One region of the Mesorhizobium sp. WSM4821 genome, then DNA from elsewhere that is predicted to be linked to it. Evidence: predicted binding sites of a transcription regulator. Region 1 holds the regulator's gene; each other region holds the start of a gene.
What was found. The regulator HrcA, encoded in region 1, represses chaperone genes, less so after heat shock. The targets are predictions, from matches to a motif close to GTTAGCACTCNCNNNNNGNGAGTGCTAAC.
Positions count from the first base shown of each region.

Region 2: AC0NID_RS17055 (co-chaperone GroES) is a predicted target of HrcA. The motif match lies at 1,719-1,747, and genes of this name have one in related genera.
Region 3: groES (co-chaperone GroES) is a predicted target of HrcA. The motif match lies at 1,694-1,722, and genes of this name have one in related genera.

Region 1 covers NZ_CM148371.1:1,266,468-1,276,218, forward strand. Annotated here, with positions in the region: gene AC0NID_RS05870 (TAXI family TRAP transporter solute-binding subunit) at 1-377, opposite strand, end outside; gene AC0NID_RS05875 (YciI family protein) at 636-989, shown strand; gene AC0NID_RS05880 (RNA polymerase sigma factor) at 986-2,245, shown strand; gene AC0NID_RS05885 (glutathione S-transferase family protein) at 2,260-2,886, opposite strand; gene cysK (cysteine synthase A) at 3,149-4,129, opposite strand; gene AC0NID_RS05895 (LysE family translocator) at 4,340-4,957, opposite strand; gene AC0NID_RS05900 (hypothetical protein) at 5,108-5,305, opposite strand; gene hrcA (heat-inducible transcriptional repressor HrcA) at 5,369-6,454, opposite strand; gene rph (ribonuclease PH) at 6,589-7,305, shown strand; gene AC0NID_RS05915 (VOC family protein) at 7,319-7,729, shown strand; gene rdgB (RdgB/HAM1 family non-canonical purine NTP pyrophosphatase) at 7,729-8,391, shown strand; gene hemW (radical SAM family heme chaperone HemW) at 8,388-9,551, shown strand; partial or broken gene AC0NID_RS05930 (low molecular weight protein tyrosine phosphatase family protein) at 9,554-9,751, shown strand, end outside.
Region 2 covers NZ_CM148371.1:3,532,812-3,542,562, forward strand. Annotated here, with positions in the region: gene AC0NID_RS17035 (Hsp20/alpha crystallin family protein) at 1-245, opposite strand, end outside; gene AC0NID_RS17040 (Hsp20 family protein) at 303-767, opposite strand; gene AC0NID_RS17045 (hypothetical protein) at 998-1,216, shown strand; gene AC0NID_RS17050 (DUF982 domain-containing protein) at 1,380-1,637, shown strand; gene AC0NID_RS17055 (co-chaperone GroES) at 1,901-2,215, shown strand; gene groL (chaperonin GroEL) at 2,273-3,901, shown strand; gene AC0NID_RS17065 (hypothetical protein) at 3,928-4,200, shown strand; gene AC0NID_RS17070 (DUF982 domain-containing protein) at 4,197-4,862, shown strand; gene AC0NID_RS17075 (GNAT family N-acetyltransferase) at 4,902-5,399, opposite strand; gene AC0NID_RS17080 (ABC transporter permease) at 5,446-6,462, opposite strand; gene AC0NID_RS17085 (sugar ABC transporter ATP-binding protein) at 6,459-8,048, opposite strand; gene AC0NID_RS17090 (substrate-binding domain-containing protein) at 8,273-9,223, opposite strand; gene AC0NID_RS17095 (hypothetical protein) at 9,650-9,751, opposite strand, start outside.
Region 3 covers NZ_CM148371.1:5,310,447-5,320,197, forward strand. Annotated here, with positions in the region: gene AC0NID_RS25865 (MarR family winged helix-turn-helix transcriptional regulator) at 1-412, opposite strand, end outside; gene AC0NID_RS25870 (bifunctional helix-turn-helix transcriptional regulator/GNAT family N-acetyltransferase) at 501-1,436, opposite strand; gene groES (co-chaperone GroES) at 1,782-2,078, shown strand; gene groL (chaperonin GroEL) at 2,141-3,793, shown strand; gene AC0NID_RS25885 (TetR/AcrR family transcriptional regulator) at 3,871-4,470, opposite strand; gene AC0NID_RS25890 (OsmC family protein) at 4,635-5,093, shown strand; gene AC0NID_RS25895 (nuclear transport factor 2 family protein) at 5,142-5,504, shown strand; gene AC0NID_RS25900 (LysE family translocator) at 5,517-6,128, opposite strand; gene AC0NID_RS25905 (YkgJ family cysteine cluster protein) at 6,208-6,543, opposite strand; gene AC0NID_RS25910 (hypothetical protein) at 6,596-6,763, opposite strand; gene AC0NID_RS25915 (hypothetical protein) at 6,765-7,172, opposite strand; gene AC0NID_RS25920 (hypothetical protein) at 7,172-7,399, opposite strand; gene AC0NID_RS25925 (cold-shock protein) at 7,731-7,940, opposite strand; partial or broken gene AC0NID_RS25930 (metallophosphoesterase) at 8,386-9,515, opposite strand; gene AC0NID_RS25935 (hypothetical protein) at 9,637-9,751, shown strand, end outside.

The DNA.
Region 1 (9,751 bases):
GCGACGATCTGGATGTAGTTGGGATAGATGGCGGCAATGCCGCGCAGCTTGTCGAGCTTGCCCGGGTAGCCGGCTTCGGTGTTGCCCTCGGCGGCCAGTTTGACGGCATCGCCGAGCGCGAAGGCGATCTCGCCCTTGCCCTGCTGCAACAGGTTGAGGTTCTCGACCGAAGCTTTCGTCGCCTGCACCTGGGTGCGGGCGCCTTCGATGCCCTTGCCGTAAAGTTCCGACAGCGCGACGCCGAGCGGATAGTAGACGCCGGAGGTGCCGCCGGTCAGCACGTTGATGAATTCCTGCGCCTTGGCCGACACCGCGCCAAGACCCAGCGACAGCGCCAGCGCGCCGGCGGCAACAGACTTCGTCCTGAAATTGAGCATCATGATTTCCTCCCTGAATATTTGCCGCCGCACTGTCACTTCAGCACGACCCGAGGCGAGTTTAGACAGCGGGCGGGAAATGCCAACCCGCAATTGCCCTGATTAGACCAACGGTTGAGTGGGCGCGAATCATATGCCCGCTTGCACAAGACACCACCGCGGACGAAAGATTTTTCCAACGGATGTCGAAATCGAACGAGGCCACACGACATACGTCCGGCTCGCAACGACGCAGCCTTCGAGATATGGGAGAAGATCATGCGATACATGCTTTTGATCTACGGAAACGAAGCTGGGATGGCAGCGGCGCCAGCGGATGCGGTGACCCAGATGTCGAGCGCCTATGTCAGCTACACGGAAGCGTTGAAGAAATCCGGCGCCTGGCTCGCGGGCGACCGGTTGAAACCGACGCAATCCGCCACATCGGTGCGGATAACCGATGGCAAGACCAACGTGCTCGACGGCCCTTATGCCGACACCAAGGAACAGCTTGCCGGTTTCTACATGATCGAGGCGGAGGACGTCGACGCGGCGATTGCCTGGGCAGCGCGCTGCCCGGGTGCCAGCACCGGCACGGTCGAGGTTCGACCGGTCTGGGAATTGACCATGTGACCGGGCAAGAGTCCGACACAGCGCGGGCGGCGGCGGCGGCGGCTGCCCGCCGGAGTTACGGCAAGCTGGTCGCCTATCTTGCCGCGCGCACACGTGACGTGGCCGGCGCCGAGGACGCGCTGGCTGACGCCTTTGCGGCGGCGCTGGAGCGCTGGCCGCTAAACGGCGTGCCCGAGAAGCCGGAAGCCTGGCTGCTGGCGGTGGCGCGCAAACGCCGCGTCGACGCCGTCAGACGGCGGCTGACCGGCGAAGCGGCCCGCGACCATCTCAGGCTGATCGCCGAGGAGATGGAGGCCGGCATGGTCGATGAAGACCTACCCGACGAGCGGCTCAGGCTGATGTTTGCCTGCGCCCATCCAACAATCGAGGCGGGGGTGCGCGCGCCGTTGATCCTGCAGACCATTTTAGGCTTCGACGCTGCAACGATCGCCTCGGCTTTCCTGGTGTCGCCGGCGACGATGGGTCAGCGCCTGGTACGCGCCAAGGCCCGTATCCGCGAGACCGGCATTCCGTTGCGCGTGCCTGAAAGAGCCGAGCTCGGCGAGCGGTTGGATGCGGTGCTGGAAGCGATCTACGCCGCGTTCGCCGAAGGCTGGTCCGACCCGGCCGGCACCGAAACCCGGCGCCGCAATCTCGCGACCGAAGGCATCTGGCTCGGCCGGCTGGTGGCCTCGCTGATGCCGGATGAGCCGGAAGCGCTTGGCCTGCTGGCCCTGATGCTGTTTGCCGAGGCGCGGCGCGCGGCGCGGCGCAATGCCGCCGGAGACTATGTGCCATTGGCCGAGCAGGAGCTTGCGCTGTGGGACGGCGCTTTGATCGACGAAGCCGAGACATTGCTGAGGCGCGCCGCGACCAAGGGCCTTGTCGCCCGCTACCAGCTCGAGGCAGCCGTGCAATCCGCCCATACGGCGCGGCGGCTCACCGGCCGGACCGACTGGGCCGCGATCAGACAACTCTACGACGCGCTGTCGGTGATTGCCGGCTCGCCGGTGGTATCGGTCAACCGCGCGGTAGCCATTGCCGAGGCCGAGGGTGCGGCGGCAGGTTTGAGTGCACTTGATGGGCTTGGCGATGACAAACGGCTGCATGATTATCAGCCTTATTGGGCCGCCCGCGCGGGTCTTCTGGCCAGGCTCGGCAAAACTCAGGAGGCTACCGAGGCCTATGACCGGGCGATCGGCCTCGAACGCGATCCGGCCGTGCGCCGGTTTCTGCAGGAACGACGGGCGGGGCTCGGCCGCGCGGAGAAAGCCTGAGACAGGCGATCGGTTCAGGCCGGCCACATATTGTGGGAGGCGTTCAGTTTCCTCATCACCTGATGCTCCCGCAATCCGGCCCACAGGCGTTCGATGTTTGGCCAGGCGCTGGGGACCTTTTCAATCTCGGGATGCCAGGCCACTAACATGACGAGGTAGATGTCGGCCAGCGAGAGCCGGTCGCCGACCAGCCAGTCCCGGCCTTCGAGGGCGGTATCGAGAATGGCAAAACCGCGATCCATTTCGGCGACCGCGGCCTTCTTCACCGCTTCCATGCCGTTGGGTTCGGCCGTGTAGCGATGGGCGTAATAGAACCGCAGGTCGGCCGCATAGATGACCGCCGACATGAAGGCCAGCCAACGCAGGAAGCCGGCGCGGGCGGGTGAACTCGCCGCCGGGGCCAAACCCGCCTCTGGATGGCGCTCGGCAAGCAGGATGCAGATTGCCGCCGATTCGGTCATCGAGCTTCCGTCCGGCAAGATCAGGACCGGGACTTGATTCAACGGGCTGATGTCGAGAAAGGCCTGATCAGGCGAGGCCGACTTCGGAACGTCGATCTGGTCGAAAGGCACGCCCGCCAAAGCGAGGGCCGCCTCGACGACAAAGCCGCCGGTGTTGGGGCGCGTATAGAGCTTGTACATGAAATCCTCCGCCAGCCTGCAAGGTCGGTGACGATCTGAACCGCAAACGCCGCTCTGCTCAAGCACGTGGCGGCCCGCCACAGGTGTTTTTCCAGCAGTCCAGCGCTGTCATCCAGGTCCGCGGCGCACAAGTTGGAGCCTGTCGCGCCATAGGGGACTCGCGCAAACCTTCGAGATTGGCTGAAGCTACCCGCCTTCGTGCTCCAGGGCGGAGCAGGAACGAAGCGTAGCGCAGACCCTGCGATGACGAAGTGTCGAGAACCTAAGCCCCCAGCCCTTCGAACAGGATCGTCGACAGATAGCGCTCGGCGAAGGACGGGATGATCACCACCAGGTTCTTGCCCTTGTTCTCCGGCCGCGAGCCGACGACGATCGCCGCCTGCAGGGCAGCGCCCGACGAGATGCCGACCGGCACGCCTTCGAGGCGGGCGACGAGCCGCGCATTGGCGACCGAATCCTCGTTGGAGACCTTGACGATCTCGTCGTAGATCGTCGTGTCGAGGATTTTTGGCGCGAAGCCGGCGCCAATGCCCTGGATCTTGTGCGGCCCGGGCTGGCCGCCCGACAGCACCGGCGAGGCTTCCGGCTCGACGGCGACGACATGCACGGAAGGCTTGCGCTGCTTCAGCACCTGGCCGACGCCGGTGATGGTGCCGCCGGTGCCGATGCCGGCGACGAAGATGTCGACTTCGCCATGGGTGTCGTTCCAGATTTCCTCAGCCGTGGTGCGGCGGTGGATTTCCGGGTTGGCCGGATTCTCGAACTGCTGCGGAATGACGGCGTCGGGTAGCGTCGCCGCCAGTTCGTCGGCCTTGGCGATGGCGCCCTTCATGCCCTTCGGCCCTTCGGTCAGCACCAGCTCGGCGCCGAGCAGCGCCAGCATTTTCCTGCGTTCGACCGACATGGTTTCCGGCATGGTCAGGATCAATTTATAGCCCTTGGCCGCGGCGGCGAAAGCGAGCGCGATGCCGGTGTTGCCCGAGGTCGGCTCGATCAGCGTGGTCCTGCCGGGTGCAATCCTGCCCGATGCCTCCAGCGCCTCGATCATGGAGACGCCGATGCGATCCTTAACCGAGGCGATCGGGTTGAAGAATTCGAGCTTGGCCAGCAGGTTGGCAACGACGCCTTTTTCTCCGGCGAACTTGTCGAGCCGGACCAGCGGCGTGTCGCCGATCGTCTCGGTGATCGAATTGTAGATTCGGCCGCGGCCGGGCGTGTGCGCGGTGGTGGCGGGCTTGTTCATTGGTTTCGCTCCCCAGAGGTCAGATAGGCCAGAGTCAGATAGGGCATAGTCCGTCAGCCAAAGTCAGGCGGCATAAGATAGGGCCGTCCGCCGCGCAAGATAGTCTGTCGGTTGAAAATATCCGAGTGGGGCGCATGCTGAAAACAGCTTCGCCCCGGAAAAGCATTTCAGGCAGTAGCCTGTTTTCAGAATGGCTTGGCCGCGAAATGCCTATTGCCGGGCGGCGATTGCAGCCGCCGCTCCCACCATGAAGCCGGCGGCGGTGCGGTTCAGCGCCCTCAGCGCGCGCGGCGACTTCAGAAGCCCGCGCGCCTTGGCCGCCAGCGCCAGATAGGGCACCAGCACCATCAGGAGCACGACCAGCGTCAGCGCGACGAGGATGCCGTAGTCGGCCAGCTTGATGGTCTTCAGATCGACGATGGTCGGCGTGATGGCGAGATAGAAGATCATCGTCTTCGGATTGCCGAGCGTGACGGCGAGGCCGGCAATAAAGCTCGAAACCAGCCCGCCCTTGCCTTTCTTCGCCTCGACCGTTTCCGGCGTGATGCCGCTGGTCCAGAAACGCCAGCCAAGGAAGGCGAGATAAGTGACACCCAGCCATTTGATCACCAGGAAAACCATGCCGAAGGTCTGCGCGACGAATGCGAGGCCGAGCAGCACGGCGGTGAGATAGGTGAGATCGCCAACCATCAGCCCGAAGGACATGGCAAGGGCCGCGCGAAAGCCGGAACCAAGCGCTCGCGCAATAAGCGCGGTGAGCCCTGGGCCAGGGATGGCGACGGCGATACCGAGGGCCGCGCTATAGGCGAGGAATCCGGTGAGGGTCATGATTTCGGCCTTGGCGCATGACCCCGAAAATTCGGAATCGGCTTATAAGACTGCATCTTGTCGCACGGAGGCGGGCAGGCGTGTACCCCCCTGAAGCCGGATTCGATTGCACCAGCGCGGCGCCGGGTGAACCCGCTCCGTTTCCGGGGCTTAGTTCCCGGCCGCGTAAAAATCGTCGTCGAGGCGCTTTTCCAGTTCGACGAGATCGGCCGGCAGCGGCAGCCCCATGGCGCGCATTTCCCTCAGCTTCTCGCGGAGCTGTTCCTGCACTTCATGCTGATCCTCGGGCTGGTTGATCATCTGCTCGAGCAACAGGCTGATCTGAGCCTTGAATGATTCCAGCGCCATCTTCTTCTCCTTGATGTGCATCTCGTTATCCCAAAACCGCTGCGCAGTTCGGGCGACATGCATTTACCGCAGCATGCGGGAAATCAGCTGCGCGGTATAGTCGACCATCGGCACGATGCGAGCGTAGTTCAGCCGAGTCGGGCCGATGACGCCGAGCGCGCCGACGACGCGGGCATCCTTGTCGCGATAGGGCGCCACGACCAGCGACGAGCCCGAAAGCGAAAACAGCTTGTTTTCGGAGCCGATGAAGATGCGCACGCCGGGCCCTTCCTCGGCAAGGTCGAGAAGCTGGATCAGCCCGTCCTGCGTCTCCAGATCCTCGAACAAGTGCCGCAATAGCTCAATGTCGGCCTGGGCGGTGACGTTTTCCAGCAGATTGGCGCGGCCGCGCACGATGAGACGCGCCGGCAAGCCACTTTCGGCGCCCGCCCAGACCGCGAGACCCTTCTCGACCAGCTCCTGCGACAGTGTGTCGAGGGCCGCCCTGGTCTCTTCCTTGATGCGAGCGATCTCGATCCGCGCCTCGGCCAGCGTGCGGTTGCGGATGTGGGCATTGAGAAAGTTCGAGGCTTCGTGCAATTGCGAGACGGTGACGCCGGCGGGCAGATCGATGACGCGATTTTCGACGTCGCCGTTCTGCGACACCAGCACGGCCAGCGCTTTGGTCGGCTCGAGTTGGATGAATTCGATGTGCTTGAGCGCCGCCTCGTTCTTGGCGGCGAGCACGAGGCCTGCGCCGCGCGACATGCCGGACAGCATCTGGCTGGCTTCGGTGAGCATGTGTTCCAGCGTTGCGCCCGAGCCGGACGCGCGCACCTGCGCCTCGATGATACGGCGCTCCTCGTCGGAGAGGTCGCCAAGCTCCATGAAGGCGTCGACGAAGAAGCGCAGGCCGGCCTGGGTCGGCAGCCTGCCGGCCGAGATATGCGGAGCGTAGATCAGGCCGAGATGCTCGAGATCGCTCATCACGTTGCGGATGGTGGCTGGCGACAACGACGACGGCAGGATGCGCGACAGGCTGCGTGAGCCGACCGGTTCGCCGTCCTTAAGGTAGGAATCAACGATGCGTCGAAAGATGTCGCGCGAACGCATGTCGAGCGACTGGAGCGCGGACGACTGCGGACTGGGATCAGCGACTGCTTTGGTCATGCGGGCCAAAAACCTCCGGCCCAAAGATATAGACTTCGGCCGCGCCCGCGCAACCGGCCATTTTCCTTTGCGCCATGCGCTCCATACCGCTACAAGCCGGCCACGATTCCGAGAAAGATAGGAAAAAAGCCTGAATGCGCCCTTCCAAACGCCAATTCGACGAAATGCGCGCCATCTCCTTCGAGCGTGGCGTCTCCAAGCACGCGGAAGGCTCGTGCCTGGTGAAGTTCGGCGACACGCACGTGCTGTGTACGGCCAGCCTCGAAGAGAAAGTGCCGGGCTGGATGCGCAATTCCGGCAAGGGCTGGGTGACGGCGGAATACGGCATGCTGCCGCGCTCGACCGGCGAGCGCATGCGCCGCGAGGCTTCGGCCGGCAAGCAAGGCGGCCGCACGCTGGAAATCCAGCGGCTGATCGGCCGTTCCCTGCGTGCCGTGGTCGATCTGCAGGCGCTCGGCGAGCAGCAGATCACCGTCGACTGCGACGTGATCCAGGCCGATGGCGGCACGCGTACCGCCTCGATCACCGGCGGCTGGGTGGCGCTTTACGATTGCCTGCGCTGGATGGAAGCCCGGCAGATGGCCAGCGTCACCAAGGTGTTGAAGGACCATGTCGCGGCTATTTCCTGTGGCATCCATGACGGCCAGCCGGTCATCGACCTCGACTATCTCGAGGATTCCTCGGCCGGCACCGACGCCAATTTCGTTATGACCGGTAAGGGCGGCATCGTCGAGATCCAAGGCACGGCCGAGGGCGAGCCTTTCTCGGAGGAGCAGTTCACGGCGCTGATGGAATTGGCCAAGAAGGGCATCCAGCGACTGGTCAGCCTGCAGCAGATGGCTGTAGGGTAACCTGCGGTCTGCCATGACACCCTCAGCTATCCTCGAATCAGCCCTCTACGTGACCGACCTCGATGCCGCGCAAGACTTCTATTCCGGCGTCCTCGGGCTCGATCTGCTGGGCAAGGTCGAGGGCAGGCATCTTTTCTTCCGCTGCGGAGGCGGCGTGCTGCTCATCTTCAACGCCGAGGCGACCAAGATGCCGCCGGCGTCCGATGCCAGTCTGAAAGTGCCCCCGCACGGGACCGTTGGCAACGGCCATCTGTGCTTTGCGGCAGGCGCAGACGAGATCGTGCGCTGGAGAGCGCATCTGGAAGCGAGTAAAATCGTCATCGAAAGCGAGTTCGAATGGCCGCAGGGCGGCCGCTCGATCTATATTCGCGACCCCTCCGGCAATTCGATTGAATTCGCCGAGCCACGAATCTGGGGCATCTGATGCATTCGCTTGATGGACACGAGATTGTCGTCGCCAGCCACAATGCCGGCAAATTGCGCGAATTTGCCGATCTGATGGCGCCATTCGGCATAGAAGCGAAGTCGGCTAGGGAATACGGGCTGCCGGAGCCGGACGAGACCGGCACCACCTTCGAGGAGAACGCCTACATCAAGGCTTTTACCGCCGCCAAGGCGACAGGCCTGCCGGCATTGTCGGATGATTCCGGCCTGTGTGTCGATGCGCTGGGCGGAGCGCCCGGAGTCTACACCGCCAACTGGGCCGAGGCGCCGGACGGTTCGCGCGACTTCGGGATGGCGATGCAGCGGACGGAAGCGTCGCTGCAGGATGTCGGCGCGGTCGCGCCTGCGCAACGCAAGGGCCGCTTCGTCGCCGTCATCTGCCTGGCCTTTCCCGACGGCGCGGCCGAATTTTTCCGCGGCGAGGTCGAGGGCAAGCTGATATGGCCGCCCCGCGGCGAACTCGGCTTCGGCTACGACCCGGTGTTCGTGCCGGACGGTTTCCAAAAGACCTTCGGCGAGATGACTGCAGAGGAAAAACATGGCTGGAAGCCCGGCCAGCCGACGGCATTGTCACACCGCGCCCGCGCCTTCCAGAAATTTGCACAGGCCAGACTGGATCTGTCACGATCGGGCTCGGCATGACCGTGCTGCTCGAGCGCAGCCCCGGCTTCGGTGTCTACATCCACTGGCCGTTCTGCGCGGCCAAGTGCCCCTATTGCGACTTCAACAGCCATGTCCGCCACCAGCCGGTCGACCAGGAGCGTTTTGCGCGCGCCTTCGAGACCGAGCTCGCGACGATGCGCGGCCGTACCGGACCGCGCGAGGTGACCAGCATTTTTCTCGGCGGCGGGACACCGTCACTGATGAAGCCGCAAACCGTGGCGACTGTGCTGGAGGCGGTGGCGAAGAACTGGACGGTGCCTGCCGGCATCGAGGTGACGCTGGAAGCCAACCCCTCCTCGGTCGAGGCCGAGCGCTTTCGCGGCTATCGCGCGGCGGGCGTCAACCGCGTGTCGCTGGGCGTGCAGGCGCTGAACGACAAGGACCTGCGCTTCCTGGGCCGCTTGCACAATGTCGATGAGGCGCTGCATGCGATCGGACTCGCGCGTGAGATCTTCCCACGCCTCTCCTTCGACCTGATCTACGCGCGACCTGGCCAGACGCCGGAAGCATGGCAGGCGGAGCTCGAGCAGGCGATCAGCCACGCCGCCGACCATCTGTCGCTCTACCAGCTGACCATCGAGGAAGGCACGCCGTTCCATGCGCTGCATGCGGCCAAGAAATTCAGCGTTCCCGACAACGACCACGCCGCCGATCTCTACGCATTGACGCAGGAGATTACCGCGGCGCGCGGTTTGCCGGCTTACGAGATTTCCAACCACGCCAGGGCCGGTGCCGAAAGCCGGCACAACCTCACCTATTGGCGCTATGGCGAATATGTCGGCGTCGGTCCGGGCGCACATGGCCGTTTCGTCGAAAACGGCCGCCGCACAGTGACGATCGCAGAGAGAATGCCGGAAATCTGGGCCAATCTGGTCGAGGCCAAGGGCCATGGCATCACCGGCGGTGAAACCCTGACGCGCTCGGAAGAGGCGGACGAGTTCCTCTTAATGGGGCTGCGGCTGGCCGAGGGCATCGATCTTTCGCGCTACGAAGCGTTTTCCGGGCGAGGCCTGTCGACAGCACGGCTGTCGGTGCTGCAGGGCGAGGGGCTGGTGGCGCCGATCGGCAATGCCCGCCTGCGCGCCACGCCGGCCGGCATGATCGTGCTCGATGCCGTGGTGGCGGACCTTGCGCGGTAGGCGCATCGGCCGACACCAACCATGATGCCAACGACCCGTTGACGCACGAACTCGTCTCTTGGGCGGACATAAGCTTCGTCATGGAAAAAGCGCACCGCGCCAAGCTGCAGAAGACATTCAAGGCAAGCCTGAAGAATGCTCGCGTGATCTGCCTCGATATTTCGGACAATTATGAATTCATGGATCCGGAGCTGGTTCGC
Region 2 (9,751 bases), 2.3 Mb from region 1:
GGAATTTCCGCGGTCACGCGGATCTCCTTCTCGCCGTCGGAGATTTCGACGCTCGGCCAGCTGCCGCGCGCCGGCGAAAATCCGCTGAAAGACGGCATGCGCGTTTCAAAACCGCGGAACGCGTCGTCGATCAGGCGGTTCATCTCGCGGTGCAACGCCATGAAGGGGTCCCGGTCATCGTCACGATAGAAGCTGGAAACCGGGCTATTCTCCCGGCCCCAGGGAATGAGATCACGAATAGCCATTGACGTTCTCCTTTCTCGACTGGCTGTGCCAAAGGCGGCGCCAGAGCTCGCCTTCGCTCAGGCAGCCTGCTTCGGCTTCTCGACCTGCCCGGCTTTCGGCGCGCCGCCTTCCCCGGCGATCGTGATACGACGCGGCTTCATCTCCTCGGGCACTTCGCGAACGAGGTCGATCGTCAGCAGGCCGTTGTTAAGCGAAGCCCCGGTGACCGTCATGTGATCGGCAAGCTCGAAGCGCTGTGTGAACGGCCGCACCGGAAGGCCCCGATGCAGATATTCAACCTTGTCCTGTTCCTTGCGCTCGCCCGAGACGATGAGAAGGTTCGGCTCGTGGCTGACGTCGAGATCGCGTTCGGAAAAACCGGCGACGGCTATCCTCACGCGGTAGCTGTTCTCGTCGCTTCGCTCGATATCATAAGGCGGCCAGCTGTCGGCTGCCTGAGGCGCGTTTTCCAGCAGGTTGAAGATGCGGTCGAAACCGATGCTCGACCGATAGAGCGGGGAAAAGTCGAATGCGGTTCTCATAGCTACATCCTCCATTGAGCAACATAGTACGAGGGACGCCAAAGAGCTGGCGCTCCCTGGGTTCTGCCGGCCCCATTCGGCAACCGGCAATTTTGATTTGGTCATTGTCAGCCCGAAATCAAGACCCAGATTCTGTCCCGCTGCCAGATTTTGTTGCCAGATTTTTGGCGGGCAATGCCGGTTTCAACCGTCGATTGAGGGTCGCGCCGGCACGGCACATGGAGGACATCATGACCATGACACGCGACGATATCATTTCCGTGCTGGGCCCGGTGGACGACGCCGTTATCGCCGACATCGTCTCGACCGGCGCGACGATCGAAGAGTTGCGCGAGGCCTTTGCCTGGGTCGGCGCCGATGAGGCGCTGGTCAACGAGGGACGTCCGCTGCCATCGGCAAGGGTGGCGACGCTGATCGGGCTTCTCGAGCCGCCGGACGACGAGATATAGCCGGCCTCGGCGCCTGCATAGCGGACGGGGTTTGCGGCAGGGAGGCCTTGAAGCCCGCAGGCAAACGAACCATCTCGTCCACCGGCGCCGGTCCGAGAACGGCTGCCTTCCTGCTTATTCGAGGATGTTACTTGCTCTAAGAAACGGAAAGAAGGAGGAAGTGATGAATGACGTCCCATTTTCCGAGCCGATCACGCTCAGGCTCCAATCCGCCGGAGAGCGCAAGGTCGCCAGCAGCTGGGAAGCCATCGAATGCATGCAGCAATGGCCGGACCGGGCGCGCGGCCGGAGCTGGCGCGCAGCCTATCGCGCCTGCCGCGATGCACTCGACGGCTGGCGCACTGCGCGCGAGGCGCGCAGCGCCTTCGTCAAGGCAGCTCGCACGGCCGGACTGCTTGTCCAGGGACGTAAATCCGCCTAATTGCCGGCGCAGGATGCGCGGTGCCGCAGAGGGTCGACACTTTCGAGCCGCCGGACCTGAATGTTTCCATGATTACAGTGCATTGGCACTCTTGGTCGGCGAGTGCTGAAATTTTTTCAGCGCCCTCTTGAAAGCCCCGAGCGCCAAACTAATTCGATATGCGCGCGCGATGCCTGAGCCAGGGTCGCGCACCCCGCGCCGGGCCGATATTGCCGGTCCGGTCTGGAGGCTTCGAAAACCTGTTTGTCCAAGAGGAGAACAACATGACGTTCCGTCCGTTGCATGACCGTATCCTGGTCCGCCGCATCGAGGTCGACGAGAAGACCGCCGGCGGCATCATCATTCCGGACACTGCCAAGGAAAAGCCGCAGGAGGGCGAGGTCATCGCCGCCGGTCCTGGCGCGCGCGACGATAGCGGCCAGCTGCAGCCGCTGGATGTCAAGGTCGGCGACCGTATCCTGTTCGGCAAATGGTCGGGCACCGAGATCAAGCTCGATGGCGAGGACCTGCTCATCATGAAGGAGAGCGACGTGCTGGGTGTGATCGAAGCCGCCGGCAATATGCAGAAGGCCGCCTGAGCGGGCCTCGACAAGCAATCAGTCAATGAAAAGCTGTCTATTTGAAGGAATTATCCGATGGCTGCCAAGGAAGTGAAATTCCATACCGAAGCCCGCGAGAAGATGCTGCGCGGCGTCGATATCCTCGCCAATGCGGTGAAGGTGACGTTAGGCCCCAAGGGCCGCAACGTCGTCATCGACAAGTCGTTCGGCGCCCCGCGCATCACCAAGGACGGCGTCACGGTGGCAAAGGAGATCGAACTCGAGGACAAGTTCGAGAACATGGGCGCGCAGATGGTGCGCGAGGTGGCTTCGAAGACCAGCGACACCGCAGGTGACGGCACCACGACCGCGACGATTCTGGCGCAGGCCATCGTCCAGGAAGGTGCCAAGGCGGTTGCCGCCGGCATGAACCCGATGGACCTGAAGCGCGGCATCGACAAGGCGGTCGACGCCATCGTCGCCGACCTCAAATCCAATGCCCGCAAAGTGACCAGGAACGACGAGATCGCCCAGGTCGGCGCCATCTCTGCCAATGGCGACGCCGAGATCGGCCGCTTCCTCGCCGAGGCGATGGAAAGGGTCGGCAATGAGGGCGTCATCACCGTCGAGGAAGCCAAGACCGCCGAGACCGAACTCGAAGTCGTCGAAGGCATGCAGTTCGACCGCGGCTATCTCTCGCCTTATTTCATCACCAACCAGGACAAGATGCGCGTCGAGCTCGAAGAGCCCTATGTGCTGATCCACGAGAAGAAGCTCTCCAATCTGCAGGCCATGCTTCCCGTGCTCGAAGCCGCCGTGCAATCGAGCAAGCCGCTGCTGATCATCGCCGAGGATGTCGAAGGCGAGGCGTTGGCGACGCTGGTCGTCAACAAGCTGCGCGGTGGCCTGAAGGTTGCAGCCGTCAAGGCGCCTGGCTTTGGTGATCGCCGCAAGGCCATGCTGGAGGACATTGCCATCCTGACCGGCGGCACGGCAATCTCGGAGGACCTCGGCATCAAGCTCGAGAACGTCACACTGGAGATGCTCGGCCGCGCCAAGAAGGTGCTGATCGAGAAGGAGAACACAACCATCGTCGACGGCGCCGGCCGCAAGGACGAGATCCAGGGGCGCATCACCCAGATCAAGGCGCAGATCGAGGAAACCACTTCCGACTACGATCGCGAGAAGCTGCAGGAACGGCTGGCCAAGCTCGCCGGCGGCGTCGCCGTCATCCGTGTCGGCGGCTCGACCGAGATCGAGGTCAAGGAGCGCAAGGATCGCGTCGACGATGCCATGCACGCCACACGCGCGGCGGTCGAGGAGGGTATCCTGCCCGGCGGCGGCGTGGCGCTGCTCAGGGCGGCGAAGGCGCTCGACGGCGTCGCCGTCGACAATCCCGACCAGAAGACCGGCGTCGAGATCGTGCGTCGCGCGATCGAAGCTCCGGTGCGCCAGATCGCCGAGAACGCCGGTGCGGAAGGCTCGATCATCGTCGGCAAGCTGCGCGAGAAGACCGACTTCGGCTATGGCTGGAACGCGCAATCCAACGCCTTCGGCGACCTGTACTCGCAGGGCGTCATCGATCCGGCCAAGGTAGTGCGCACCGCGCTGCAGGGCGCCGCCTCCGTTGCCGGCCTGCTGGTGACCACCGAGGCGATGGTGGCCGAGAAGCCGAAGAAGGAAGCGGCCGCGCCGGCAATGCCCGGTGGCGGCATGGATTACTGACGCCGCGCCTTCAAGGACAAACGGCCGTGCCCGCCGATGCGAAGGCGGGCACGGCCTCGCTCGGATCATATGCAGGTGTTGCCATGGACATTATGAACAGTTTTGGAGTGATCGCGACGCCGACCCTTCCCAAGACCGATTTCAACTATGAAACGGAGTGCAAGGCGGTGCTGGCGCCGCTTGTTGACGGATTGCTGGACGCAGTCGAGTCGGCCGGATGGGACCGCCGCAAGGCCGCCTACACGCTGATGTTCCTATCGGCTCAGCGATTGGGAGCCGGCAAGGAGGAGCGCAAATGATTGCGGCGCGGATGCGTGAGTGCCTGCGCCTGCTGAGATGGTCGGAGACAGATTTCGCCGAAGAGGCGGGCTATCCGGTTTCCAGGGCAAGGAACTGGCTCTGCGGGCGCGAGCATCCGCCTCTCGGCGTGGTGGCCTGGCTGGAGGCGCTGGTCAAGGCGCATCGGTTGCTGCCGCGCCCGAGCATGCCGGCCGCTCCTGCCCGCCGGCGCGCCGACGCCACGTCTTCCACCCTGATGTCAGCTGCGCCAGAAATTCGCGCGGTTCCGACAATTGAAGCCGGCCAGATCCTTGAACCCGGCCAGAATCTTGAACCCGCAGTTGAACCCCGAAAGGAGAGTGTCATGGATCGTTCTTCTTTTGAAAAGCCGGTCACCATCCTTACCGGCCTAGGCACACCGACGAAGATAGAAAGCGCGGCTGAAGCCTATGCGCTGCTTGCCGACTGGCCGGCGGCGAGCCGGACGACCGCGCATGACATCGCCGCCAAGGCCTGCCGGGCCGCGATGGACGGAGAGATCGACGCCGAGACGGCGCGGGCGACATTCATGGCGTTTGCCCGCCGCAACAATCTCCTCGCGCCGCAGACAAGCTCTACGGTCGCGGGCGGGACGATCGCCGATTGGGCGACGCGTTCTCAGCGCGTCAATGCGCCGGCCTGAGTGGAAGACGAGGCGCGCCGAGCGCGGGAACCATCCGACCTAAGCCCGTGGCAGCGGCCTGCGCATGATGAATGACGCGTGGCCTTCCGCGCCGTGGGACGCGGGCCTGCGCTCGACCACTTCGAACCCGTGCTTGCGATAGAAGGCCAGTGCCCGGTCGTTTCCCTCGATCACTTCGAGGGCGATGCTGGGGATGCCCGAATGGGCGGCAAAGACAGCGTGCAGCATATCGGCCGCCAGCCCTGTGCCGAACTCGCTGTTGTCGATGTGGAGCCGGTCGAGCATGACATCGCCGTTTTCATCCATCTCGGCCATCGCGTAGCCGGCGATCGAGCCGTCCGGCCGTTCCGCCACGAACGACATCTTGTTGTCGTCCGCCAGTTCCGCCGCGATCTTCTGCGGTGCGTGATGGTCATCCGAGATGCGTGCCGTGGTCTCGGCGCCGATGATCGGCGAATAGGTGCGGCGCCAGGACTTGCCAAGCAGCTGCGATACCGATGGCACGTCCTGTTCGGTCATGGTTCTGATCTGGGTCATCGCTGCTCCCCGGCAGTTTACGACATCGCAGTCTTCGCTCCTCGGATCACCGCTTCACCCGCGATTTCAGCCAGCGGTCGAAGGCCACGGCGAGGATGAGGATCAAGCCGATGACGATGCTTTGGGTGTAGGACGAAACGTTGTTGAATTGCAGCCCGTTCTGCAGCACGCCGATCAGTGCCGCGCCCACCACCGTGCCGCCGACGCTGCCGATGCCGCCGAACAGCGAGGTGCCGCCGATGACGACCGCCGAGATCACCGTCAGCTCGTAGCCGATGCCGGCGACGGCTTCCGAGGAATTGAGCCTTGCCGACAGCACGAAGGCGGCTAAGCCAGCGAAGAAGCCGACAATGACATAGACCGAGATCAGGATGCGGTCGACGCGCAGGCCCGATAGCCGCGCCGCCTCGGCATTGCCGCCGACGGCATAGACGGCGCGGCCGTAGCGCGTGTAGCGGAGCACGATGTGGCAGAGGATTGCAGCCGCCGCGAAGATGATCGCCGGAACCGGGACCGGGCCGATCAGGCCGGTGCCGAACCAGCGCATCGAGGCATCGAAGCCGGAGATCGGGCCGCCATTGGAGATCGTCAGCGTCAGGCCGCGAAACACGGTGAGGCCGCCGAGCGTGACGACGAATGGCGGCACTTTCAGCCTGGTGATGGCAAAGCCCTGGACGCCACCGGCCAGCGCGCCGACGACGACGGCGGCCAGGAGGGCGGCGAACCAGCCATAACCTTGCGTGCCGGACGTCGACAGCGACAGCGTGTTGGCCGTGCCGCCCTTGGCCACCACCGCCGCGACCATGCCGCAGAAGGCCAGCAGCGAGCCGACCGACAGGTCGATGCCGGCGGTGAGGATGACGAAGGTCATGCCAAGCGCGATCAGCCCGGTGATCGAGATCTGCCGCATGATGTTGAAGATGTTGATGGGGTCGATGAAGCTCGGCTTCAGGACGGTAAAAACGACGATCAGAACCGCCAGGAACATCAACGGGCCGAAGCTCATCAGCAGCCGCGCGATATTGATGCCGCCGCGCTGGCTCTGTTCGGTCGTGCTGGTCATTGCATTGCTTCCTGATTCTGGGCTTCCTGCTTCCGGTCGAGCGCCATCAATTCCATCAGTTTTTCCTCTGTCGCCTCGATGCCTGGCATCTCGCCGGTGATGCGTCCGCGCCGCATGGTTACGATCCTGTCCGACACCGCAAGCACCTCCGGCAATTCGGACGAGATCATCATGATGGCGATGCCGCGCGCTGCCAGCTGCACCAGGATCTGGTGCACTTCGGCCTTGGCGCCGACATCGACGCCGCGCGTCGGTTCGTCCACTATCAGCACCTTGGGGTCGCGCGCCAGCCAGCGGGCGAGGATGACCTTCTGCTGATTGCCGCCAGACAGCCCCTCGATGGGTTGCTCGGGCGAGGCCATGCGGATCGACAGCGTCTTCCTGTAGCTTGCCAGCGCTTCGCGCTCGCGCCGCTCGGTCATGAAGCCGGCGGCATTGGAATAGCGGCCGAGAGCGGCGATGGAAAAGTTGGTCAGGATGCCGAGCGCGGCGAAGATCGCCTGATGCTTGCGGTCTTCCGGCACCAGGCCGATGCCGAGCCTGATGGCATCGGCGGGTGTTTCAGGCGCGATCGGCTTGCCGTCGAGCGCGATGGTGCCGGCGGCAATGCGGTCGGCGCCGAAGATGGCGCGGGCGAGTTCGGTGCGGCCCGAGCCGACGAGCCCGGCGACGCCAAGGATTTCGCCCGCCCTGAGATCGAGATCCACGCCTTCGAGCACGATGGCATGCGGCGCCTGCGGATCGCGCACGGTACGCAGGCCGCGTACGGAGAGCCTGACATCGCCGGCCACATCGCGCTGCGTCGGCCTGGCATAAAGCTCGGATGCGGCGCGGCCGACCATCTTCTCGATGATTTTTGGCAGCTTGATCGGCCCGCCCTCGCGGTCGAGATGGCCGGCCAGCCTGCCGTCACGCAGCACCGTCATGCGGTCGCAGATGGCGGAGGCTTCTTCCAACCGGTGGGTGACGAACATGATGGCGACGCCGTCCTTGCGCAGCCGGTCCATGATCGACATCAGCTTCTGCACTTCGGTTTCGGTCAGCGCCGAGGTCGGCTCGTCCATGATGATGAGGCGGCTTTTCAGCGACAGCGCGCGGGCGATCTCGACCAGCTGCTGCTCGGCAACCGAAAGCGCCGATACCGGCGTCGCCGGGTCGAGGTCGAGGCCGACGCGGGCGATGATGGCGCGCGAGTCTTCCTCCATCTTCCGCCAGTTGACCAGCCCCAGCGGGCCCAGCGGCGCGCGGCTGATGAAGATGTTCTCCGCCACCGTCAGCGTCGGGATCAGGCTCAGTTCCTGGTAGATTGTGACGATGCCATGGCGCTTGGCATCCTGCGGATTGTGGGGATTGAATTCGACGCCGTCGAAGACGATGCGACCGCTGGAGGGCGGCATCACGCCAGACAGGATCTTGAGCAGCGTCGACTTGCCGGCGCCGTTCTCGCCGAGCAGACCAAGGATTTCGCCGGGCCGAACCTCGAGCGAGACGTCGCTGAGAGCCGTGACGCCGGCGAAATGCTTGGTGACGCCCTCGACGACGAGGAGGGCGGGGCTCTGTGATGGCTCCAAGGCTTCGGCTGGCAAAGGATGCTCCTTCGATGCAGTTGGTTCACGCCGCGCTTGAACACCCCCCTCTGTCCTGCCGGACATCTCCCCCGCAAGGGGGGAGATCGGATGTCGTCACGGCTTTCGCCAATCACCACCGTTGAAGAAAAGGCGCTGCTAGCGAAGCTGCCAATCTCCCCCCTTGCGGGGGAGATGTCCGGCAGGAGAGAGGGGGGTACTGTCCCGCCGGCTTTACCAATCAGCTACTTCGTCTCGCCGAGCCTCTCGGCCTTGTCGAGATTGTCCTTGCCAATGACGATCGGCGTCAGCAGCACAAGCTTTTCCTTCGGCTCGGTCTTGTCCTTGGCATAGGTGACCGCGATCTGCACGGCGGTGCGCGACTGCTCGCCGGGAAACTGTTCGACCGTGCCGGCGAGCTTGCCGTCGCGCACGGCGACCAGCGCTTCGGGAAGCGCATCGAAGCCGTAGATCTTGACGTCGGTGAAGCTGCGCGCAGCGCAGGCTTCGAGCGCGCCGAGCGCCATGTCGTCATTGGCGCAGATGATCGCGTCGGGCTTGCCGTTGGCGGCAAGGCCGGCCTCGGTCACCGTCAGCGCCTCGGCGCGTGCGAAGTTGGCGGTCTGCTCGTAGACGATCTGGTACTTGTCCTTCAGCGGATCGAGCACATTGTGCACGCCCTTGTTGCGATCGATCGCGGGGCCGGCGCCAGGCTGGCCCTGCAAATGGAACAGCTTGGCTCCGTTCGGGAACGCCGCCACCATGGCCTGCGCCTCGGCCTCGCCGCCCTTGACGTTGTCGGCGCCGACATGGGCGAGGATGCCCTCGACGCCATCGACACGGCGGTCGATGGTAACGACGGGAACGCCGGCCTGGACCGCTTGCTCGATGGCGGGCGCCAGCGCGTTGACGTCAAGCGGCGAAATCACGATGGCGTCGACCTTCTGCACAAGCGCCGCCTCGATGTCGGCGGTCTGCTTGGGCGCCGAGTTCTGGCCGTCGCTCTCGGTCAGGTTGACGCCTTGCGCCTGCGCCTCCGCCTTGATCTGGTTCAGCATGTGAACGAAGAACGGAAAGCCGAGGTTCGGCACCGAACCCAGGATGGTCAGCTTGTCCTGGGCGAAAGCCAGTTGCGGAGCGGCCAGCGCCAATGTGCCCATCGCCACGGACGACAGCAGGAACTCACGTCTGTTCATCGATTCAGTCTCCTCCACATGAACGCATGCCCCCGAAAGCCGGAATGGTCTCCGGCAGGCTCATGCGTCGATTCAAAAATGGAGTGTCCTTTGAGCGCCCATGGGGACGCAACGGCGCTCCAGCCGGTCCACCGCGACGTTCTCCTCCGCTCGGCGCCGGCGGGCGGATGCTAGCCAAGGCCGGAGGTTTGCGCAAGAACGGGCGGGATTCGGCGCCGGTCGGGTTCCCCGGCTTGTCCTTCGGCGCTTCGCAGAGGTTCGCCGGACCCTCCCGAGGCCGTTTTCTCAGTCCGCCAGCGCCGGCTTGCCGATTTCGGGTGATCGATCCAAATACGATCGCAGCTCCGACGGCTCCGGTTGGCGACAGGCGCTCGCCCAGGAATATGGCCGCGCCAACCGCTCCGAACACGCTCTCTGTGCTGACGATCACCTCGGCAGGGCCGGCGGACGCCAGCCCATACCCACGGCGCTGAGCGGATCGAGGTGATCCAGCACTGTCTTCTGCGCGACGTTGCCGAAGCCCCAGAA
Region 3 (9,751 bases), 3.2 Mb from region 1:
CGGCCATCGCCTCCAGTGCCCTGATCAGGACGCGGCGATCCTCAGGCGACACGCCGGTCAGCGATTGCTCATAGACTTCGCCAGCAAGGCTCTTGACCTCCGCGTAAGCCTCGCTCGCCTTGGCGGTCGGGAAGATCATGCGGACGCGGCGGTCGGCGGCGTCGGAACGGCGTTCGATCCAGCCGCCCTCCTCCATACGGTCGACAAGACGGGACACGCTGATCGGTTCGATCTCGAGAAGCTCGGCGAGCCGCGCTTGCGTGATGCCTTCTTCCTTGGCGACGCGGACCATAAGCCGCCATTGCGCCGAGGAAAGGCCGAGCCCGCTGGCCTTCGCCTCGAAGCGCTTGCGCATCAGGCGCTGCACGTCGTGGATCAAAAAGCCCAATCTGTCGATGCCATCGGAAACCATAAGCGGCATATATTATAAGCGTGCTTATTATTCAAGGTGGCGTATTGTGCCAGAAGCCGGCAAGTTTCATGACAGCCGCAGGAAGGCGCTACAGCTCCAGGTTCCAGTTCTGGCCGACCAGATCCTTGCCGAAGGCGTGGTGGCGCTCCTCGTCGGCCAGCTTGAAGCCTGATGCCTCGTAGATGCGACGCGCCGAGACAAGAATGTCGTTGGTCCATAGTGTCAGCGTCTTGTATCCCTTCGCACGGGCAAAGCCGATGCACTCCTCGACCAGCCGCCTGCCGATGCCGAGACCGCGCGCCGAGGGTTCGACATAGAGCAGGCGCAGCTTCGCCACCGCGTCCGACTTGCGCACGACGAAGACCGAACCGGCGACCTCCCCTTCCCGCTCGGCGATCCAGCTGCGCTCCCATTTCGGATCGAAGGATTTGACAAAGGCGCCGAGGATTTCGGCGACCAGCGCCTCGTAGGTTTCGTCCCAGCCATAGTCCTGGGCGTAGAGCAGGCCCTGGCGATGGATGATCCAGCCGATATCGCCGACCTGCAAAGGCCGCAGCATGTAGGGGACCTTGGGTTCCGCAGCCTCATCCAGCAGGCGTTGCACCGTCAGCATGGCCTTGACCAGCCTGTCCTGATCTAGAGCGGGAAGCCGGTCGAGCAAGGCCGCGACCTGATCATGGGAGCCCTGGTTCAGCGGCGCGAAGGCCGTCCTTCCCGCCGGTGTCATCGTGATCGACGAGCGCCGCGCGTCGGCTTCCGTCGCTGTGCGCTCCACCAGGCCGCGCTCCTCGAATTTTTTCAACAGCCGGCTGAGATAGCCGGGGTCGAGACCGAGATCGCGCGCGAGGTCAGTGGCGGTCAAACCGTTGCGATGCGCAAGTTCGTAGAGGACCCGAGCCTCGGTCAGCGAGAAGGCGCTTTTCAGCCATCCTTCGTCGAGCAGGCCGATCTGGCGGGTGTAGAAGCGGTTGAAGGCCCGCACCGCATCGATCCGCTCCTTGCTGGGTTGATGATGAATCGTCATTCCATCCTCCTGCTCGCACAAGATCAATCATTTAGTTGACGCAGTCAAGTATTTAGGAGATCGGTCGGGCCTGTTCGACAACATTCGCATCACCTCCACCGGGCTATGGCATGGCGGAACGGTGCCCGCTTCTGGTGCCCGCTTCTGATACTCAAATCGCCGGGGCGCCGGTAACGCCATCATTCCGGAGCGGGACGGCTGAATTAGGCTCTCGCGTGCCTTGACTCTCGCAAGCCGCCAGCTTATCTCACCGCCACGTTAGCACTCGCCATTGGTGAGTGCTAACTAGGTCCGGCGCCGCCGGACGGAGGAACTGTTCTCACCATTCTCATCGAGGAATAAAAAATGGCAAAGTCGAAGTTCCGCCCGCTTCATGACCGCGTGGTCGTACGCCGGGTTGAATCCGAATCCAAGACCGCCGGCGGGATCATCATCCCGGATACGGCGAAGGAAAAGCCGCAGGAGGGCGAGATCATCGCCGTTGGTTCCGGCGCCCGCGACGAAGCCGGCAAGCTCGTCCCGCTGGACGTCAAGGCTGGCGACCGCATCCTGTTCGGAAAGTGGTCGGGCACCGAAGTCAAGCTCAATGGCGAAGACCTTCTGATCATGAAGGAATCCGACATCATGGGCATCATCGGCTGAATATCGGCCTCACCGTCACTTAAATCTTCGGGCTCAATCCAAGCCCCTGCCAGGAGCTAAAAATGGCTGCCAAAGACGTAAAATTCTCCCGCGACGCCCGTGAGCGCATGCTGCGCGGCGTTAACATCCTCGCCGACGCGGTCAAGGTCACGCTCGGCCCCAAGGGCCGCAACGTCGTCATCGACAAGTCGTTCGGCGCCCCGCGCATCACCAAGGACGGCGTCACCGTCGCCAAGGAAATCGAGCTTGAAGACAAGTTCGAGAACATGGGCGCGCAGATGGTCCGCGAAGTTGCTTCGAAGACCAACGACATTGCCGGCGACGGCACCACGACCGCGACCGTTCTGGCGCAGTCGATCGTCCAGGAAGGCCACAAGTCGGTTGCCGCCGGCATGAACCCGATGGACCTGAAGCGCGGCATCGATCTGGCCGTCACCGAAGTCGTCGCGGCCCTCGGCAAGGCTGCCAAGAAGATCAAGACCTCCGAGGAAGTCGCCCAGGTCGGCACGATCTCGGCCAATGGCGATGAGTCGGTCGGCGCTATGATCGCGGAAGCGATGCAGAAGGTCGGCAACGAAGGCGTCATCACCGTCGAGGAAGCCAAGACCGCCGAGACCGAACTCGAAGTTGTCGAAGGCATGCAGTTCGACCGCGGCTATCTCTCGCCCTACTTCGTCACCAACGCCGACAAGATGGTTGCTGATCTCGAGGACGCCTACATCCTCCTGCACGAGAAGAAGCTCTCCAACCTGCAGGCCATGCTGCCGGTTCTCGAAGCCGTCGTGCAGACCTCGAAGCCGCTTCTCATCATCTCGGAAGACGTCGAAGGCGAGGCCTTGGCCACGCTGGTCGTCAACAAGCTGCGTGGCGGTCTGAAGATCGCCGCCGTCAAGGCCCCGGGCTTCGGTGATCGTCGCAAGGCCATGCTGGAAGACATCGCCATCCTCACCGGTGGCCAGGTCATCTCGGAAGACCTCGGCATCAAGCTCGAGAATGTCGGCCTCAACATGCTCGGCCGCGCCAAGAAGGTGTCGATCTCCAAGGAGAACACAACCATCGTCGACGGCGCCGGCAAGAAGGCCGAGATCCAGGGCCGCGTCGCCCAGATCAAGCAGCAGATCGAGGAGACCACCTCGGACTACGACAAGGAGAAGCTGCAGGAACGCCTGGCCAAGCTCGCCGGCGGTGTTGCGGTGATCCGCGTCGGCGGTGCGACCGAGGTCGAGGTCAAGGAAAAGAAGGACCGCGTCGATGACGCCCTCAACGCGACCCGCGCGGCCGTCGAAGAAGGCATTGTCGCTGGCGGCGGCGTCGCCCTGCTGCGCGCTTCGGCCAACATCAAGGCCACCGGCGTCAACGCCGACCAGGCTGCCGGCATCAACATCGTGCGTCGCGCGCTGCAGGCTCCGGCCCGCCAGATCGCGGCCAACGCCGGTGCGGAAGCATCGATCGTTGCCGGCAAGATCCTCGACAACAAGGGCGCGACGTTCGGCTACAACGCCCAGACCGGCGAGTATGGCGACATGATCGCCATGGGTATCGTCGATCCGGTCAAGGTCGTGCGCACGGCCCTCCAGGACGCGGCCTCGGTCGCCGGCCTGCTGGTCACCACCGAAGCCATGATCGCCGAGGCGCCGAAGAAGGACTCGGCTGGCGGCGGCATGCCGGGCGGTATGCCTGGCGGCATGGGTGGCATGGGCGGCATGGATTTCTAATCCAGCATTGCCTCGCATTCACGGAAAGGGCGCCGACAGGCGCCCTTTTTCGTTGCTTAAGTGTGCTATTAGCGAAGTTAATGCACTGCGGCAGCCGCATTGCTGGCCAGCAAGGCACCTTCTATCAGCGGGGCGACTTCATCGGCTACCGCCAGCACGGGAGCACGGTCGCGGGTGGCGCGCGCGATCACCATCAGCCCTTCCAGCGATGATTCGACCAGCAGCGCCAGAGCGTAGGCACGGCGCTCTGGCACCCCTGCCCCGACGAAGGCCGCCTGCAGCAGGCCTATCCATTGCGCGAAGGCCGACCGGCACAGTTCGGCCAGTTCCGGCATGTCGGCCGGCGAATCCAGCACTACCGGCGCGACCGGACAGCCAAGCGTGAACTGGTTGTCCTCCAGCATGCGTGCGATCGACTGGTAAATATGGTGGACGGCCACCGCCGGGTCCCGCTCGGCGGCGAGCGCTTCCCCCAGCCATTGCGTGACCTTTTCGACGCTGTCGCGCGTCACCTCGACGACCAATTGGTCCTTGCCGCCCGGAAAATGAAAATAGAGCGATCCCCTCGGTGCGCCGGAGGCGCTCAAAATATCGTTGAGCGAGGTACCGTGATAGCCGCGCTGCCTCAGCAGCAGCGCCGTCGCTTCGAGCATGCGGGTGCGGGTGTCGTTCGCCATGTCAGCCTCTGTCAGGAGTGACCATTATAGGCCTTGCCACGGATATGACAATCGGTCTACATAATATGTAGATCAGTCTACATATTTCTAGGGAAAGCCGACATGCTCAGCTATCGTCCTGAAGGGTCCGGCGCGCCACAGCTTCATCGAAGAGGAGAAAACCAATGACCATCCGTGACGCAGAGGCCCATTGGCAGGGGCCGTTGAAAGAAGGTTCGGGCCGGCTGCGGCTCGGCAGCGGCGTCTTCGAAGGTGCCTATTCCTTCCCGTCGCGCTTCGAGAAGGGTCCCGGCACGAATCCCGAGGAACTGATCGCGGCGGCGCATGCCGGCTGCTTTTCGATGGCGCTGAGCGCCATAGCAGGCAGCGGCGGCCATGTCCCCGCACGGATCCACACCGTTGCCAAGGTGCATCTCGGCATGAGCCCGGCCGGACCGACAATCACCCGCATCGACCTTGAAACAGAAGCCGAAATCCCGGAACTCGGGCCCGAGGAATTCCAGCGCCTTGCCCAATCGGCGAAAGCAACATGCCTCGTCTCCCGCGCGTTGGCCGGTGTGGCGGATATCAGGCTCAAGGCCGAGCTGATCGCCGCGGCTGCCGCGGATAAATCAACACATTAATGCCTCGAAGGAAGAACGCTCGTGAGTGTCCAAGGATGAGGAGAGAAAATGACCATTGAAAGCAAAGTTACCCGCGAGATCATGGAACGCTTCAACGGCGCATTTGAGACGCATCGCCCCGAAGACCTCGATGATCTGATCGGCGAGGGCTGCGTCCTCGAAAATACGGCGCCGGCTCCGGATGGAGCGCGCTACGAAGGGCGTGAGGCTTGCCTCAATTTCTGGAAGGGCGTGGCATCGTCCGCCAACCTTGTCTTCAAGGCTGAGGAAATCTCCGCGATGGGCGACCGTGGAATCATCCGCTGGCAACTTCGCTGGAGCGAGCGCGAAGCGGACCGGGTTCGAGGCGTTAACATCATGCGCGTTCGCGACGGAAAGATCGTCGAGGGTCTGGGATACGTCAAGGGGTAGCGCCAGTTGGCGCTACCGGTCAGTCAGCGCCAGTTTTGCACCGAGCATGACGAAGGCGCCGGCGAAGGTGCGGCGCATCCACGTCAGCACCTTCGGCCGCGAAACGACATGACTGCGGATCGAGGCGGCGAAGATGCCGTAGCCGACGAAGACGGCGAAGGTCAAAAGCATGAAGACGGTGCTGAGCTCCAACATCTTCGATAGCGCATGCGGTTCGGTGGTGCTGACGAACTGCGGCAGGAAGGCGAAGAAGAAGATCGACAGTTTTGGATTGAGGATGTTGATGAGGACGCCCGAAGCGATCATCTTGCCGGCCGAGCGCGGCGCGACATCCTGCGCGACGCTCAAGCCGCCGCCCTCCTTCAGCGTGTTCCAGGCCATGTAGAGCAGGTAGGCGACGCCCAGATATTTCAGTGTCTCGAAGGCGAGTGCGCTGGTGTGCAGGAGCGCCGCCAAGCCGGTGATGGCGGCCGCCATATGTGGGATGATGCCGAGCGTGCAGCCGAATGCAGCGATGATACTGGCGCGCGCGCCGCGCGACAGGCCGGCGCTCAGCGTATAGAGAACACCGGTACCGGGCGAAGCCACGACAATCAGCGACGTCAACAGGAATTCGATGCTCACGATGGTTCCTCCCGTGCCCTGCCCGCCGGCAAGGTAGCCAGCAAAGGCACGCCGCACAAGCCTGCCCGAACGCCGCTTGTCACAGCGTTGGCAATCCGTGCGCTTTGCGCGCCATCAGGCAATCGTCGCCGCCGGGCATGCAGGCGCGGCAGACGTCCGGGCGGATCTCGTAGATCCCGCAAGCGGTGGACTTGCCGACGTCGCCGGCAAGCGCTGAGCAGCGCCTCCCGTCACAGCGCATGCCAGCTTCGTCGGCGGACACATATTTTGCCGGAATCCGGTCGAGCTGCGCGTCGTCTTCTGTCGAGAAGCGCGGCCATTCGGCAGAATAGGAACAGCAGGCGCCGCAACTGTGGCAGTCGAAGAGAGAAGCGGCGTTCTCTTCCAGAGATGAAAAATCCCCGGCGACCGCCAAGGCAAGCAGCCCTGGCGCGGCAGGATCAAGACCGGCATCTCGCGGCAAGGCGCTATTTCTTCTTCCTGGTCTTGCGCGGCGCCACCTCCGCCGGCGACTTGAACAGATCGGTCGCGGCCTCGGCGGATGCATCGGCTTTCGGCGCGGCCGCCGGCTTGGCCAACTTTGCGGTAGCGGCCGGTGCTGCCGGCTGATCCTTGGCGGAAAACTTTATGGCCATATCAATCCTCGTCGGAGAAACGCGATGATGGCGCATTCGGGTTGCGAAGGCGGCCGATCAGCGCCGAGACTGCCGTGATGTTCATTTCCTCGGGCGACCAATTCCTGGCCTCCTCGATGTGCCGCGGCGCCAACTCGCGATGCGTGCTGCCGCTATAGGCGGCATCCTGATGGGTGACACGCTCATGGGTCTTGGTATTTTCGCGGACATATTCGATCAGATAGTTCGGGCATTCGGAGCGGCCGCGCACGCCGAGTCTGACCTGGGCGTCGCCATGGGCGCGCTTGCAGCGCTCGAGCTTTTCGAGAACGCGCCGGACATATTCGACCGGCTTGTCGAGCACTCCCACGATATCGGCGATGGTCGAATCGGCGGCGATCGCCTGTTGCGGGGCGCGCTTGGTGGCCATCAGCGTCTGCCTGCGCGCTTCGGCGAGGCAGCGAGCGCGGCGGCCGCAGCCATATCGTCAGCTTCCTTCTCCAGGCGCAGTTCGCGCAGCCGCGCGGTCTTGGCTTCCCGGGCCTGGCTGGCGGCATCCTGTTCGGAAATAATGCGGTTAAGCGACATGGACTGGGTCTGGGCCTTGCTGAAGATGGATTCGGCGTGGTCACGGGATTTCTTTGAAGTGGCGCTCAAGGTCTTTCTCCCGGTTCGGAGCATGATGCCGCAAAATGGCGGAGGCCGGTCTTTCGACCAGGACCACGCACAGGGCAATACGGCAGTCGGTTCAAGTTGCTGGAGCATCCTTAACACGTTCAGGCGAACGCGCAGTGCTCTTTATCGAACTTTTTAAAGGTCCCAAATGCAAAAGGCCAGGCGTTGCCCGACCTTCCGCTGGAATGCAGCGCGTCCGGTTGAACGTCGCTAACTCATCTGCGTCTTTCCGGAAACGGATGTTCCCGAGTCATGCGCTCGCCGTTCATCGGTGCCAGTACATCCGTGGTCACCGGCGAGGCTGAATTCGGTTTTAGGCCGCTTTCAACTGATCGGCGGACATCTTGCCCGACTTGTTGTCGCGGACCATCTCGTAGCCGAGCTTCTGGCCCTCGACAATGTCGCGCATTCCGGCGCGTTCCACGGCCGAGATGTGGACAAAAACGTCGGCCGAGCCGTCGTCAGGCTGAATAAAACCAAAACCCTTGGTGGCGTTGAACCATTTAACTGTGCCTGTGCTCATAACGAACCCTTTCCGTGGCAAATATTAGTTCGCCGTCGTGCGAATGCACAACAACGTTTGTCTCGATTTTGATGGGGGAAGTTCGTCAAAGGCGCGCCTGGGCACGCGGATAACAAAAGTCGGTCAAACAAATATCGACGAATTTCTTTTAGACTTCTTTTGGCGCCGTGTCAATTTTTTGCATTCACCGCCACCGGATCCGGCGCCAAAGCCGGGCCGGCGCCGCTGTAAAAAAATCGCACGATGCCGGGAACCATTTTGGCATCCGCGCATTTTGGAAATCGTCAGCAGTTCACGAGAGCAATCTTAGGAAGGGCTGACACAAAGGACGCCTCCCGTGCAATAAAACGCGCGAGGGGCGTTCTTTTATGGCGGCCGGCCGCTTCAACTCCGATGAGTGGGCGGCGTGGGCGGCCTTTAGCCTGCTTCAGTTGTTGCCGTCAAATCACATATTCAGGCTCTTCGAGAAAGCGCTGGTGAAGGCGACCTCGCCATGGTCACCGATGGCTTCGCCAAGCACCACGTCCACGCGGTCGCTGGTCACCCGCGCCAGCGCGAAGCCGCCCATGAAGGCGGCCTTCGGCTTGAACAGGTCGAGACCGTCGCGGCTGTAGATCATCGGCGTCTCGTGCTGGTGGCCATGGAAGATGCCGACGACATTGTAGTCCTTCAGCGCCACCAGCAGCGCCTGCCGGTCCGCCTCGCTCCACCAATGCGGCGCACCGGTGCCGTCATCGTCGAAGGTTCCTTTGGCGGCATCCCACCGTTCGATCGAAAAGACATCCCAACCATAATGCTGGAACAGAATGACAGGGCGGCCGTCCGCCGCATGGGTCGCCAGATCCTGCTTCAGCCACGGCAGGCTGGAAACGGCGCCGTGGCCGGTGTCGCCGGCAAAACGGTGCGTCTGGACGAGATGCAGGCCGGCCCAATCCCATGAGTAGCAGTCGGTGTCGAGATCGTAGCTGGTGGCCGGCACCGGCGGTTTGAAGAACACGCCGGCACGATGGTTGACCTCGACATAGTCGCGCATTTCGCGGCGGTACCAGTCGACATGCGGCGGCGGGCCGTTCTGGTCGAGATCGTGGTTGCCGAGCCCGACATAGACCGGCACATGCACGCGATCGGGGCGACACCCTGCTGGTAACGTTGGCTGAACTGGAGAAGCTGCGTGCCTTCGCTGGGCTGGGTGACCTGGCCGCCGCCGTCGTCGGTCATGTCGCCGCCGACGACGAGGCCGAGCGGCGTGCCGATGCGACTGCCCGCCGAGCGCAGGCCGGTGGCGATACCGTTGATTGCGGCCGGCCACGCCTTGTCGCCAATGCCATTCAACGCGGCGACGCTGCGCAGCAGGGCAGCATCAGTCTTGCCTTCCTGCTGGCAATTCGGGCTCAAACCGCTTGCCATGCGGCAGGCATGGGTGTCTGCCACGAACAGGAAGGTGGCGTCGACGGGCGGAATGCGCTGCCCGGCCTGACCGAGCGCCGGCCGCGCTAGGGTGCCGGCCATGGCAAATCCCGCCGCCTGCGCCATAAAGCTGCGCCGTGAAAGTGGTCCTGCCGAGACGCGATCCATGGCGCGAAATCAGCACAGCCGATGCCTCTTCGTCCAGTGGTCCCGAACGGGTGTGTCGACATGGTGCCGCAGGTCTGGCATTCCTTTCAGCGTCGGAACTCAACTTACGCGAGCAGATGCTATGAAGACGATATCCATCGGCATGACTCTCATCATCCTGGCGAGCGCCGCTCATGGTGCCGAGTGCATCGACGCCAAGGCCGCCAAGGCTGGCTTCATCCTTGAAAAGCCCGGAA